2 regions of the Hungatella sp. SB206 genome follow, and region 1 is predicted to be linked to the other one. Evidence: riboswitches for the same ligand, from Rfam matches in the RefSeq annotation. Region 1 holds a riboswitch; the other holds the start of a gene.
What was found. A riboswitch is a leader RNA that binds a small molecule or an ion and turns the genes downstream of it on or off. The one in region 1 is predicted to bind thiamine pyrophosphate.

Region 1 (7,588 bases):
AGGCGGACAAGAATATCGTATTTTCCGTGGAAGCGGCCGGCGAGATGAAGGAAATGATAAAGACGGTGCGTTCCGCACTGGAGCACGCCATCAACGCCAGAGGCGGCGCCGGTATGTCTGAGGTACGGGCCGTGGTGCAGAGTGAGGAGAGCGTGGACATGCTGGAGGAAGAACTGAGAGAACGCCATATTGAGCGTCTGTCCAGCCATAAGTGTACGCCGGAAAACGGCATCGTATTTTTGGAGGCATTGAGCAACCTGGAACGTATTTCGGATCACGCCCATAACATAGCGGGATTTGTGAGAGATGAGATGTAGGAGGCGCGTATGGAAAGAATCTATGTGGTAGAAGACGACGACAATATCAGGGATTTAATCAGAATTGCCCTGGAGGGCTTCGGGTATAGTGTCTCCGCCTTTGAGATGGCGGAAGACGCCCTCAAAAGCATTGAGACAGACATGCCGGATCTGGCGGTGTTCGACCTGATGCTTCCGGGGATGGACGGCCTGAGTGCGATAAAGAGAATCCGGAAAAATGACGCCCTGGCAGACATGCCCATTATCATTCTGACCGCCAAGGACAGGGAATTTGACAAGGTGGCAGGACTGGATGGCGGCGCTGATGACTATATGACCAAGCCCTTCGGCGTCATGGAGCTGGCGGCCAGAATCAGGAGTCTGCTCCGCCGCAGGGCGAGAAACCAGACAGAGGAAGAGGTTTTAGAGAAATACTGCATCAGTCTGAATAAAAAGACCAGAGAGGTTTTAAGCAGCGGGAAAAAGGTAGAGCTGACTTTAAAAGAATTCGAGCTGCTTTTGTACCTTATGGAGAATCAAAGCAAGGTGGTCACCCGGGATGAACTCTTAAATCACATCTGGGGCTACGATTACGACGGAGAGACGAGGACGCTGGATATGCATATCCGAACGCTCCGCCAGAAGCTGGGCGAGGAGGGCGGCTTCTGCATCCGCACGGTGCGCGGTGTGGGCTACCGCTTTGTGAAGACGGAGGAAGGCTGATATGCGGAAGGCCATATTTGTAAAATTTATTCAGGTAATCCTGGCGGCGCTGATCTTAAGCAGCGCCATCTTTTATATAGCAGCCAGCAGCGCGCTCTTAAAGAGCTCCAGAAAGGACATGACCTACACTCTGCGGGCCATCGACAGCGTTCTCGACTATAGCGGGGATTTACAGGGCGAGGTGATGATGCTGGAGGAGACGGTGAATGACAACAGCAGCCGTTTTACGGTCATCAGAAAGGACGGTAGCGTCGCGGCCGATACGGGCGTGGTGGATACTTCTTCCATGGACAACCACCTGGACCGGGAGGAGATTAAGGAAGCACTGGAATCGGGGAGCGGCTCCTCCAGGAGATATTCCGATACGCTGAAGAAAAATATGCTGTACGTGGCTTATGAATCGGATCATTCTGACTATATACTGCGGATGGCGGTACCGTTTACCGGATTTAAGGAGTATTTGATTCTCCTTCTTCCAGCTGTCTGGCTCAGCTTCCTGGTGGCGCTCATCTATTCCGCCTGCTCGGCTGACAGCTTTGCGGCTTCCATCACGAAGCCGCTGAAGGAGATATCGCAGGAGATGCTGAAGGTCAACGGAGACTACACGGAGCTGACCTTTGAGACGTACCAGTATCCGGAAATCAACATTATCGCGGAGACGACGACGGAAATGTCAAAGAATGTCAAGGAGTATCTAAACCAGATCGAACTGGAGCGGCAGATCCGGCAGGAATTCTTCAGCAACGCCTCCCACGAGTTAAAGACGCCGATCACGTCGGTACAGGGCTACGCAGAGCTTCTGGAGAGCGGAATTATTCAGGATGAGGAACAGAAAAAGGACTTCATCCGGCGGATCAAGAAAGAAGCGATCCACATGACCAGCCTGATTAACGATATCCTGATGATCTCCAGGCTGGAGACGAAGGAGGCCGAAGAGGCGCGCCAGGATGTCCGGATGTCCATCGTTCTGGAGGACGTGCTGGAATCGCTGAAGCCGCTGGCAGCCTCCAATGAAGTTCTGGTCCACGCGGACTGCAAACCGCTGTGCATCTACGTAAGCGTCCGCCAGATGACGGAGCTTTTAAGCAATCTGCTCAGCAACGCCATAAAGTACAACAAACCGGGCGGAGAGGTCTGGGTGACCATTACAGAAGAAGACAAGGAAATGATCATACGGGTAAGGGACAACGGCATGGGAATTCCAAAGGAATCCCTTGGGCGCATCTTCGAGCGGTTTTACCGGGTGGACAAGGGACGAAGCCGCAAACAGGGCGGAACCGGCCTGGGATTATCCATTGTAAAGCACATTGCGGGTTATTATCACGGAACGATTACGGTACAGTCTGAACTGGAGGAAGGGACGGAATTTACGGTAAAGATTCCAATTTGACGAATTTTGTGATAGAATGAAAAAGGCTAATCACAAAAGGAGGTGTGCGGAGTATGAATCAATTTGTATTAACATGCTGTTCCACGGCAGATATGAAGAAAACGTATTTTGACGAACGTCAGATTCCCTATGTCTGTTTCCACTACTTAATGGACGGGGTGTCCTACCCGGATGATTTGGGACAGAGCATGCCGTTTGATGAGTTTTACAATAGGATTTCAAAAGGCGCCATGCCGACTACATCACAGGTCAACGTGGCTGAGTTCCATGATTTTTTTGGAGCTATATTAGAGGAGGGAAAGGATATTCTCCATATCAGCCTTTCCTCCGGTATTTCAGGGACCTATAATTCCGCCTGCAGCGCGGTGGAAGAGCTGAAGGAAGAGTACCCGGACCGGAAGATTCTGGTGGTGGACTCCCTGGGGGCTTCTTCCGGCTATGGACTGCTGGTGGACGCGGCCGCGGATTTACGCGACCAGGGCCTTTCTCTGGAAGAGGCGTACCGGATCACGATGGAGCGGAGACTTCACGTGCATCACTGGTTCTTTTCCACGGATTTAACCAGCTTCAAGCGGGGCGGCCGTATTTCTGCGACCTCAGCCATGTTGGGGACCGTATTAAACATATGCCCGCTGATGAACATGGATCACGAGGGACATTTGATTCCCCGTCATAAGATCAGGACAAAGAAAAAGGCGATGCAGGAAGCGGTCCGGATGATGGAAGAGCACGCCGATGGAAAGAACGGGTACAAAGGGAAATGCTTCATCTCCTGTTCTGCCTGTGAAGACGACGCCAGGGCTGTGGCCGAACTGGTGGAGACGCGCTTTCCGGAGCTGAACGGCAGCGTGCTGATCAACAGCATCGGAACCGTTATCGGAGCCCATACGGGACCGGGAACCGTGGCTTTGTTTTTCTTCGGAGACGAAAGAAAGGATTGACAAAAAAAGCAGGCAGTGATAGACTGACATACAACAGGGAGCTCGTGCGGCGGGCTGAGAGGAAGTGCTCAAACTTCGACCTATTACCTGATTTGGATAATGCCAACGTAGGGAAATATGAGATGACAGGGATATTTGCCGCCCATACCAGACGTTTGGTATGGGCGCTTTTTTTGTTTCATGGGAAAGTTTGTCCTATGAAACAAAAAACTCCGGGGGCTGCTGAAGCGGCCGCGCTCCGGCGCACGAGTCCGGCTTGCCGGACTCTTTGTATGTTATAGAAAAACACAGGAGGAACTGAAGATGAAATTTAATGTTAAGAAACTGGTAGTGAGCGGCATGCTGACCGCTCTGGCGGTGGCACTGTCCACCTTTTCCGTGCCGATCGGGGCGTCGAAATGTTTCCCGATTCAGCACATGGTAAACGTCATGGCGGGCGTATTTCTGGGTCCGGTCTACGGTATGGCGATCGCTTTCTGTACGTCGCTCATCAGAAACCTGATGGGTACGGGAAGCCTTCTTGCATTTCCGGGAAGCATGGTGGGGGCGCTGCTCTGCGGGCTGGCCTACCGCTGGACCGGAAAACTGACCGCCGCCTATGCGGCCGAGATCATCGGCACCGGTATAATCGGAGCGACGCTCTGCTATCCGGTTGCGGCGATTCTTATGGGAAAAGAGGTCGCCCTGTTTTTCTATGTGGCGCCATTTTTGATGAGTACGCTGTGCGGAACGGCCATCGCGGCGATTCTGATCGGCGTTCTCTGCCGTTCCGGCGCGTTTGGATACTTAAAACGCCAGGTTGCGGCAAAAGAATAGGCGGAGAAATTATTCTCCGCCGGTAATACGGGCGATCATGCGGTTGGGAAGGCAGATGATGGCTTCCCCGGTCCGCCGGATCGTCCCCTGGTTGACACAGACCTTATCCGGGCAGCTGGCCTCGGTGACGTGAACCGTTCCGTCTTTAATGACGATGTGGTTCGTTCCGCCGTTCCAGCCTTCGACGGTGAACTCTGTGTCTTTATTTAAATCAAGGGTTTCAATTACAACTCCATCCACCGATATTTCGACTCTCATAGGTGGTTTTGAAAAAATAATCCGCGTACCTGCATAAAGCAGCGCGGAAACTGCTAAAATAACAAGGATCAGAACGAGCTCCTTCTTCTTTTTTCCGATATGTTTATTCTCTGCACTCATCATTTTCTTTCCTGTTCTTTGTACTTTCGAGCAATACTGTGTTGAATTAGCATTATAAAGTGCTAAAATCCTACATATTTTTCCAATTCTCCAGCAATTGTCCTTCATAGTATAACACAATTTCCAGAATTATACATGAAGTTATAAAAATTTTATAAAATAATCAAAATCATTAAAAAAAGCATTGCTTGTATCGTTAAGAATATGTTAAAATAAAAACAAAGTAGTAAATCGTACATTTCAGGAGGAAATCATGAATAAAGGCAGTATGGATACGAAGAAAAAGGGACTGATCGGGCTGGGTGCGCTGGTGGTTCTGGCGGGAGCAACAATACTCGGATCCGATCCGCTTTACAAAGCAATTGATGATATGGCACGTCCGGCGATCTACACGGCGGGAACGTACACGGCATCTGCCCGCGGATATGGCGGACCCGTTACCGTAACGGTTAAGGTTTCCACAAAGGCGATCGAATCGATCGATGTAGTGGGAGAGAAAGAGACACTTCTGGATCAGGTAGTACCATCTCTTCCGGATGCAATTATTGGAAAACAGACGCTGGATATGGATGCGGTTTCAGGCGCCACACTCAGCAGCAATGCAATCATTAAAGCGGTGGAAAAGGCGCTTGCTGAAGCAAGAGGCGAAGCCGCGGAAGAAGAGACAACAAAGGCAGAGGAAACAGCGACTGGCTGGAATGACGGTACATATTCCTATGAATCCCCTGAATTCGATGACAACGGATACAAGGATCAGGTGAATATGACCATCAAGGACGGCAAGATTACGGCGCTTTCCTGGGACTGTGTCGATAAAGACGGAAAACTGAAGAGCAATCTCTCGATGGATGGCCAGTACGTTATGACAGAAGACGGCCCGAAGTGGTATGAGCAGGCGGATGCAGTCGTGCAATACGTGCTGGATCATCAGTCTCTGGACGGCCTGATCAATGAAGAAGGCTATACCGATACGGTAGCTTCCGTAAGTATTAACTTATATGGATTTGTAAACGGTGTGAAGGACTGCCTGAAGCAGGCGGCCGGAGAAGCCGGAACAAAGGCTGGTTGGAACGACGGATCTTACTCTTATGAGGCGCCGGAGTTCGACAGCAACGGATACAAGGATCAGGTAGCCATGACCATTAAGGGCGGCAAGATCACCTCTCTTACCTGGGACTGTGTGGATAAGGACGGAAAGCTGAAGAGCAACTTATCCATGAACGGCGAATACGTGATGACGGAGGATGGCCCGAAGTGGCACGAGCAGGCGGACGCGGTCGTGAAATACGTGCTGGATAACCAGTCTCTGGACGGTCTGATCAATGCAGATGGCTACACCGATACGGTAGCTTCCGTGAGCATTAACTTATACGGATTTGTAAACGGTGTGAAGGACTGTCTGAAGCAGGCAGCCGGAGAAGCCGGAACGAAGGCTGGATGGAACGACGGGTCTTACACTTACGAGGCGCCGGAATTTGACAGCAACGGTTATAAAGACCAGGTGGCCATGACCGTCAAAGGCGGCAAGATCACAGCCCTTACCTGGGACTGCGTGGATAAGGACGGAAAACTGAAGAGCAACTTATCCATGAACGGCGAGTATGTGATGACAGAGGACGGCCCGAAGTGGCACGAGCAGGCAGATGCGGTTGTGAAATACGTGCTGGATAACCAGTCTCTCGATAATTTAATCGACGCGGATGGCTATACCGATACGGTGGCGTCTGTAAGCATTAACCTGTACGGATTTGTAAATGGAGTGAAGGACTGCCTGCGTCAGGCATCTTCGGAAACCGCGGCAAAGAGCAGCTGGAACGACGGATCCTTCTCCTATGAGGCGCCGGAGTTTGACAGCAACGGATATAAGGATCAGGTTTCCATGACCGTGAAGGATGGAAAGATCACGGCTCTCACCTGGGACTGCGTGGATAAAGACGGAAAGAAAAAGAGCAATCTCTCCATGGACGGTGAGTACGTCATGACGGAGGATGGCCCGAAGTGGCATGAGCAGGCGGATGCAGTCGTAAAATACGTGCTGGAGAACCAGTCGCTCGACGGCCTGATCAATGAGGACGGCTATACCGATACGGTGGCTTCCGTGAGCATCAATTTATACGGCTTTGCCGGCGGCGTGGAGGACTGTCTGCGCCAGTCTTCGGAAGGCGGTACAGCGGCGGCTTCCGTGAACGCGGTAAAGGATGGAAGCTACTCCTATGAATCTCCGGAATTTGACGGCAACGGCTATAAGGATCAGGTTGCCATGACAATCAAGGACGGAAAGATCACGGCTCTCACCTGGGACTGTGTGGATAAGGACGGAAAGAAAAAGAGCAGCTTATCCATGAACGGCGAGTACGTGATGACAGAAGACGGCCCGAAGTGGCATGAACAGGCGGAATCGGTTGTGGCCTACGTGCTGGATAACCAGTCTCTGGACGGTCTGATCAATGAAGATGGCTATACCGATACCATCGCCTCCGTAAGCATTAATTTATACGGATTTACAGGCGGTGTGGAAGACTGTTTGAAGCAGGCTTCCAAGTAAACAGTGATGCGTGATTAGAATTTTAACAATTGCCGGACTTTTCGAAGTCTGGCAATTGTATTTTATACCGGAAATATGGTAAGATGATAGGCGGAACAAAAAAGGAGGTAAGACTATGACAGGAAAGACGGAACAAAGTCCCGCCCATAAGACGGCGCTTTACGGCATGCTGATTGCGCTTGCCTTCGTGTTAAGCTTCGTAGAGACGCTGATCCCCATTTCCCTTGGGGTTCCGGGTGTGAAGCTGGGGCTGGCCAATCTGGTGACGGTCGTGGGCCTCTATACGGTCGGAATCGGCGGAACCGTGGCTGTTTCCATGATCCGTATCGTGCTGGTGGCGTTTACCTTTGGTAATGTCTTCAGCATGATGTACAGCCTCGGCGGCTGGGCCTTAAGCATTCTGCTGATGATCCTGTGCAAAAAGCGGGAATGGTTCAGCTCTGTGGGAATCAGCGTCATCGGCGGCGTGGGCCATAACATCGGCCAGCTGTGTGTGGCG
Region 2 (7,588 bases), 2.3 Mb from region 1:
GCAAAAGCCTCAGCGTAGCCCCACTACGCCTGCGTTTTTGCGTCTGCACTCTCGAAAAATCATCCTTACCAGACCAGCAAGCCATTTCGTATGGGTCATACCAGTGTATCATCCTTTAAAAGATCCATTAAATTTCCCTTACAGATTTTCATAGCTCCAACCGTATAGGCCAGCCCGACAAAAAACATAACGAACGCAGTAAACATTAAGACAGGAACAACCGGAGCTTTCTTAAGGTAGTCCGTCAGAGAGATTCCGCTGGCATTCACAGCCATCAGTACCAGTGGAATATTGGCCAGAAGACTGAACAGCAGAGGATTAAATGTAATAATAAGCGATTCTGTCAGCAGTATTTTTTTCACGCCGCGATAGGAGAGACCGACTGACATATACCTTGCAAACTCCTTTTTTCTCTGGTATATCTGCCCCAGCGCAACAGAAAATACATTAGACAAACCAATGCTGGAAAACAAAACCGCCAGAAATCCCATAAAAAGCCGCAGGCCATCCCGTTTGATACGTTCCGTGCGTTCTTCCTCCAGACGACTGTCCAGCGTATAATGCTTTTTTCCGGTAAGCAGTGTCCGGATATCAGAAAGCACTTCGTCATTCTTCTGCTCTGATACGGTTTTTATGTTGAAATACACAGACCCTGCAGGAAATTGGTTTTTCAGCTTTTCATAATCGTGTTCCGATATCACCAGCGTCAATGCATACTGCTGCAGCTGCTCTTTCCAGTCCGGAAGTGTCTCTGTAAACAGAGCAATGGTTACCGGAATCCCACCGTTTTTCCCTGAACTGTCCTTCAGTTTCAGTGTGACTGGGTGGTCCTCCTTCAGAAATGGTATATATGTCTTATTCCTCCAGTCGCTGTTTACGCTGTCCCAGATTAAATTGACCGCCACAGCCTGCTGCTGTGCCAAAGCCGGGTCCGCCGTATTGCCGTAATATTCTGCAAAACTTTCATGATCCAGTACATAGACTGGTATATCCACCAGATAATTGCCGTCGTCACTCTTTTTAATCTGGTCATTGAGATTCCCGATCCCTGTCTCCTTTAGTTGACTGCTGAATAATTCCTCCGGTAGAGTCGCCTGCGCCTTAAGTCTTCGGTAGGTCAGACAGCTTTTTACTCCTTCTATTTTTGTAATTTCATCGGTAAGACCGCTGTCAGGCACCTCACTCTCGTCGATGCTTAACAGAAAATCCCATTTGTCGCGGTACTGATTAAAATACGTATCCTCTGTAAATATTCCGGATATCGTCTCAAGATTTAAGAAACTGATAAAGGCCAGAAAAGAAAGACCAAGAGACAGCGTAGTCGTGCGAAATGCCTTCCTTCTCGCATAAATGGATTTTCTCGCCAGTTCGCCGCAGCAGCCAAATAATACCGAGAAAATACGGAACTGACGCATTCGCTCCACTGGTGCTTCTGTACCGTATTGTATTGCCTCCAGCGGTGATATCAGGCTCAGCTTCCTGGCGGGGATCCACGCAGAAAGCCTTACAGTAAGATAAGAAAATACAATGGCCCCTGCCGAAAGAGCGGGCCGGTACCGAAACCATAAGTCATATTCTCTAAAACTGTCTCCTATTACATAAAAAAAACTCCATACCCCATAGCTGAGTCCGACACCGGCCAGGGTTCCCACCGCCAAAGGAATCAGTGACAGTACCACGGCTTCGCTAACCAGCACCGATTTAATCTGTGCCGGCGTCGCGCCTACACTCTGCAGGATGCCCAGCTGATGCATCCTGGCATTCATCGTCACTTCAAAAGCATTATGAAGCATTAGAATCAAAGAGGTGCTCGCTATAATCAGAATAAATAAATACGCAAGAATCAGCGGAGTAACCGCCTCATCTGCCGATCCTGTCTGCAGAAAAAGCTGGTATTTCTGATCCATCCACAGGTTATAAAAGAATACACTGAGAAATGAGAGCAGCATGGAAGCGAGGAGTGCGGACGCCATGATAAAAATACTGGCTGCCTTATTATGCTTCATATAATGGACCGAATATATTCTCCACATACCATACCTCCTTACCGGATTTTCTCATCCGAAGCAATTTTCCCGTCTTCCAGGCGGATCAGCCTGTCCGCCTGCAAAGCGATATTCTCATCGTGGGTAATGAGAATCAGCGTCTGTCCATACTTCCGATTGGAATACTTCAGCAGTTCCGTAATCTCCTGGCTGTTTTTGCTGTCCAGATTCCCCGTGGGCTCGTCTGCCAGTACCAGCGCGGGAGCATTAATTAAGGCGCGTCCAATGGACACCCGCTGCTGCTGGCCGCCGGAAAGCTGCCTGGGCAGATGGTTTCTTCTGTCCTCCAGTCCCAGAACCTCAAGCAACTCCTCAAGCCTCTCCTCATTCACCTTCTGCCCGTCCAGTTTCAGCGGGAGCACAATATTTTCCACTACATTAAGGACAGGGATCAAGTTGTAAAACTGGTAAATCAGCCCTACCTGTCTGCGTCTGAATATAGCCAGCTCTTCCTGGTTCTTTGTATAAACCGATTTTCCGTCAACGTAAATTTCTCCGGATGAGGGCCGGTCTACACCGCCAATTAAATGGAGCAGCGTAGATTTTCCTGAACCTGATTGTCCAACTATAGCGACAAATTCCCCTTTCTGCACAGACAGGGACAGGTTCTGCAAAGCATCTACCCGGCTCTCGTCTTTCCCATAAACCTTGCATAGCTTCTCTATTCTTAAAATCTCCATGGCGTTCCTCCTTACTTTTTCCGATAGTATACCATGAACCCGGTGACGTGTCCGTGACTGTTTCATTACGTTTTTGTCACTGAATGATTCTCCCGGCAATCGAAAAGGGAGCTGTTCAGACAGCCCCCTTATAGAAACGAATTGTAAATTTGGCCCCGCCCTCCCTGCGGTTTTCCACCTGAATCGTGCCGTTCTGCCGATGAACAATCATACGTGAAAGTGCAAGCCCGATTCCGACATGATCCGTTCCGGAATCTTTTCCCCTGTAGAAACGCTCAAAAAGATGGGGAATATCCTCCGAAGCAATGCCTGGTCCTGAATCCGCAATCAAAAGTTCTGTATAGACCGGATTTTCGTCTCCATAGATTTCCAGCTTTCCCCTTTCAGGCATGTGCTCCACACAGTTCTTAATCACGTTTCCCACCGCCTCTGCGGACCATTGTAAGTCCCCTATAAATCCTGTGCTCTCCTTTATGGACACTTCACACGTGATCTCTTTTAAATCTATCAGGATATCCACCGGACTTAATGCTTTTTCCACCACCTCTGCGGCGAAAATCCGTTCACACTGAACAACAGCCGTTCCTGACTCCAGCCTGGCCATTTTTAACAGAGAAGCGATCAGCCACTCCGTCCGTGACAGCAGCCCAATGACTTCCCCGACGTATTTCCGTCTCTCCTCCGAAGTCAGCTCTTCCCGCTGCAGCCTTGGTACAATCATGCGTATCGAAGTCAGAGGAGTCCTGATCTGATGCGAAATATCCGCCAGGGAATCGCTCAAATATCTCGTCTCCTGCTCCAGAGCATCCGCCTGCTCCTTCAACCGCAGGGTTACCTTATAGATTTCACTTGTCAGGAGGGCCAGTTCTCCCTCCTTATCCGGAATCAGATCCATATGGTAATCACCATGCAGAATCCGGTCCATCTGGTAATTTAACTCCGAAACAGTATCGTATCTCTTTTTCGTAAATGCCAGGTACCTTACAGCGCAGACCATGCTTACGAAAAGAACATAAACTGCAAAGACTGGGTGAAACAGTGCAGCACCAGCCGCAGCAGCCAGCGTAAAAAAGAACTGGAAACGAAAAACTTCTTTTACCTCCGGATTTCTCAGCAGTCCCATATCAGTCCCCCAACCTGTAGCCCAGCCCGCGAACCGTCTTTATAATGGCCGGATTTGATGCGTCCGTCTCTATCTTATCACGAAGCCGTTTGATATTAACGGTCAGTGTATTATCATTCACATAATCCCCGGCAATATCCCATAGTTCCTCAAGCAGCCGCCCCCGCGACAGCACCTGGCCGGGATGGTTTAAAAAGACCAGCAGCAGCCGATATTCCAAAGCAGAAAGCAGAATGTCCTTTCCACTTTTACTGACGGAAGCTTTTACCGAATCCACTCTCAAGTCAGATATTTGAAATATCGCCGGGCTCTTCCCATACCTTCTAAGAGCATTCTTAATTCTCGAGACCAGCTCCAGCGGCTTAAACGGCTTGGATACATAGTCATCCGCCCCTAAATCAAACCCAGTCACTATACTCGCTTCATCACCCATAGCTGTCAGAAAAATCACGGGAATATCCCCTTTTCGTTTTATCACATTGCAGAGAGAATATCCATTTCCATCCGGCAGTGCAACATCCAACAATACCAGATCAAAATTTTCCCTCTCGATCGCCTCCAGTGCGGCCTTCCGTCCAGACGCAGAAAAAGATACAAATCCCTCTTCTCTCAACAGGATGATCAGATTTTTCACAATCTCAGTATCATCTTCCACAATTAGAATTCTGCTCATTCCCTCCACTCCCTCTGTCAGATTTTTTATGCTCCTGTCTATTGTATCATGGAGGGGAGGATTTGTCCCCTTTGGGATAAACTTGTAAACTTACAGAATTATGAAAAGCTGCTTTCGTCAATAACTTTAGCCGGGATTTCGGGGTTTTTGTTCCGCCAGGGAGCCGGGGCCGGAGCGCTTTCCCCAGTTTCGGCGATTTTTGCAGGACGTCGGCAGCTCTTAGGCCGGAAGGGTGCAAAAACAAGGGGAAAAATCTGACCTCAAAGTCAGATTTTTAGAGGACCTGAATCGGGAAGTCCTTCAGGAGTTCCCGATGAATGTCATCGGTACCCTTGTTTTTGTATCCTTCCGGCCTAAGAGCTGCCGACGTCCTGCAAAAATCGCCGAAACTGGGGAAAGCGCTCCGGCCCCGGCTCCCTGGCGGAACAAAAACCCCGAAATCCCTCTCAGCCTCATGAGGAACCACAATTCTTCATAATTCTGTAAGTTTACAAGTTTATTCCGCCCCCTTTCATTCTGCTTGACACTTTACGTATTTTGCGATATACTCACACACGTAAAATAAAACAGAAAAAGACACGCTAGGGGAGCCAATTGGCTGAGAATGGAATTTTTTACATGACCCTCACTACTTGAACCGGATAATGCCGGCGTAAGGAAGCAGTATGATTCATACTTCATCAAAAGTAGTCCCCTCCTGTGTGTAAACAAAGGAGGATTTTTTTATGTCATTTTTCTTGACCTACGCGGCAGACAGCGAAGAGTATCTGCTGAAGCCCGCCGGCTATGGCCTGCTCATCATTTTACTGGCCGCACTGTTATTTGTCATCTATAAGCTGGGGAAAGTATCCCTTAAGACGCAGAAGATGCAGACGAAACAGCTTGTTACCTGTTCCGCAGCCATGGCTCTCGCAGTCGTGACTTCCTACATTAAGGTGGCATCCCTGCCCTTCGGCGGCTCCATCACCTTATTTTCCATGATGTTTATCTGCCTGATCGGTTACATCTACGGGGCCAAAACCGGCCTGATCACCGGAATGGCCTACGGAATCCTGCAGTTCCTCATCGAACCGTATATCTTTGCTCCGCTTCAGGTGCTTCTCGACTACCCGATGGCCTTCGCCGGACTGGGACTGGCCGGGCTTTTCAGTTCGAAAAAGCATGGTCTGATCACTGGCTATCTCTTCGGTATCTTCAGCCGTTATATCTGCCATGTGCTCTCCGGCTACATATTTTTTGCCGCTTATGCACCGGAAGGTATGAACCCATTTTTATACACGCTGGGATATAATGCCACCTACATCGTGCCGGAAGCAATCGCAACCGTTGTCATTCTCAGCCTGCCGCCAGTGGCAAAGGCAATCGCGCAGGTGAAAAAGCAGGCGATCAGTTCTTAAACCGGTTCTATTTATATTATTAAAAAAAGAAGGTAAGAGGGCTGCGTCGTGCGGCGCAGCCCTCTTACCTTCTTTTATCTCATCTTTTCTTACTATGCTAATTGCTGCAGCTTCTCACTATGTTTCGAAATCACCTTCTTCATGATTTCTACATCAGCCTCCAGAGCTGATATTTTTGCTGATTCGCTTTCATAACGTATAGCAGCAGGAACATAGTTTTCTGCTAACAGCCTTAGCTGTGGTTTGATATCATTCTTTATGTCCAGTTTAATATTTCGAATGTCATTTTGTATTGGCTCAAGCTTCGCATCAAGCTTTGCATCAAGTAACCCCGATATCGCAAGCAGTAATTCATTATCTACCATAAAATCACCCTATCCTTTTTTGGCTGTCCGATATGCTATGGAGAAATTATACATTTCAGCAAGCTCACTGCAAGGTCATTTTTATATTTTCCATTCACCCTTTTCTCGGTACTTTTCCCGCTGCCGCCATCACCAGATGCTTCGCAAGCACGGCCGTCGTTACCGCGCCGATGCCTCCCGGAACCGGCGTCGCCATGGAAGCGGTTCCCTCCAGCGTCTCGAAATCCACATCTCCGCAGAGTTTTCCGTTCTCATCCACATTGATGCCCACATCGATCACAACCGCGTCTTTTCCCACGCTCTCTTTATCAAGCATCTTTGCCCGGCCTGCTGCCGCCACCAGAATTTCGGCGTTCCGGCAGGTCTCTTTTAGATTCACGGTCCTCGTGTGGCAGATGGTAACCGTGGCGTTTTCTTTCAACAGAAGCATGGACAGCGGTTTCCCGACGACCATGCTGCGGCCCACGATCACCGCCCGCTTTCCGCTGATCGGGATTTCAAAGGCTTTTAATGTCTCCACCACCGCCTCCGCGGTACATGGCGCATAACCCGAGCTGTCCCCGGCAAACACCTTTGCGATATTTTCCGGTGATATTCCGTCTAAATCCTTTTCCGGATCGATCATGCGCTCAATCTCTCTCTCGTGGATCTGCTTCGGCAGCGGACGGAGCAGGAGAATCCCATCGACCTCCGGATCCCCGTTGATCTTCTGAAACTCCGCCTTAAACGCCTCATCATCAATGTCCGCGGGATAGGCATAGACTTCAGCGGAAAGGCCAAATGCCGCCATCTTCTTCACCGCCCCCCGCTCATACGACAAGTCGTCCGGATTCTCACCCACACGGACGATGGCAAGCTTCGGTATCCTGCCGCCGCACTGTTTCAGCATCTCTGCTGTCTGTTCCTTTATCTTTGCAGAAACCTCTGCACCCTTTAATGTAATCATCCGTTCAATCCTCTCATTTCACGCTCTGTCAGTCTGTATCTTCCTCTTCTGGCGGCACGTCTCAGCGCAGCGCGTTTTCCACCTTCTGATAGACCGCATCCGCCGCCGCTGTCCCGGAACGCATCATCTCGTCTGCCTGCCGGTTCAGTTCCTCTGCCTTCTCCCTGTCTTTCATGGATTTCGTATTGATCCATACGTTCATGACCGCGCCGGTTAAGGCCGTTCGGATAAACTGTACGCCCACGCCCACGTCGCTGACCGCCATCCGGCTCCCCTTTTCCGCCAAAATGTCCATGATAACCAGAGCCTTCTGCGCATCTTCCATCACGTGGAGCGGAACGAGACTTGCCGTCAGGAGA

Region 2: linked by a shared signal. The riboswitch ahead of thiT (energy-coupled thiamine transporter ThiT) and the one ahead of thiW (energy coupling factor transporter S component ThiW) in region 1 are both predicted to bind thiamine pyrophosphate.

Annotation. Positions count from the first base shown of each region.
Region 1 covers NZ_CP096603.1:4,005,569-4,013,156, reverse strand. Annotated here, with positions in the region: gene M1L66_RS17610 (Na/Pi cotransporter family protein) at 1-317, shown strand, start outside; gene M1L66_RS17605 (response regulator transcription factor) at 327-1,019, shown strand; gene M1L66_RS17600 (sensor histidine kinase) at 1,021-2,409, shown strand; gene M1L66_RS17595 (DegV family protein) at 2,463-3,350, shown strand; TPP riboswitch at 3,375-3,482, shown strand; gene thiW (energy coupling factor transporter S component ThiW) at 3,654-4,166, shown strand; gene M1L66_RS17585 (NusG domain II-containing protein) at 4,176-4,547, opposite strand; gene M1L66_RS17580 (FMN-binding protein) at 4,798-7,089, shown strand; gene M1L66_RS17575 (Gx transporter family protein) at 7,205-7,588, shown strand, end outside.
Region 2 covers NZ_CP096603.1:1,661,310-1,668,897, reverse strand. Annotated here, with positions in the region: gene M1L66_RS07260 (FtsX-like permease family protein) at 96-2,033, opposite strand; gene M1L66_RS07255 (ABC transporter ATP-binding protein) at 2,045-2,725, opposite strand; gene M1L66_RS07250 (sensor histidine kinase) at 2,841-3,848, opposite strand; gene M1L66_RS07245 (response regulator transcription factor) at 3,850-4,521, opposite strand; TPP riboswitch at 5,095-5,197, shown strand; gene thiT (energy-coupled thiamine transporter ThiT) at 5,247-5,918, shown strand; gene M1L66_RS07235 (hypothetical protein) at 6,011-6,283, opposite strand; gene M1L66_RS07230 (bifunctional 5,10-methylenetetrahydrofolate dehydrogenase/5,10-methenyltetrahydrofolate cyclohydrolase) at 6,378-7,229, opposite strand; gene M1L66_RS07225 (cyclodeaminase/cyclohydrolase family protein) at 7,291-7,588, opposite strand, start outside.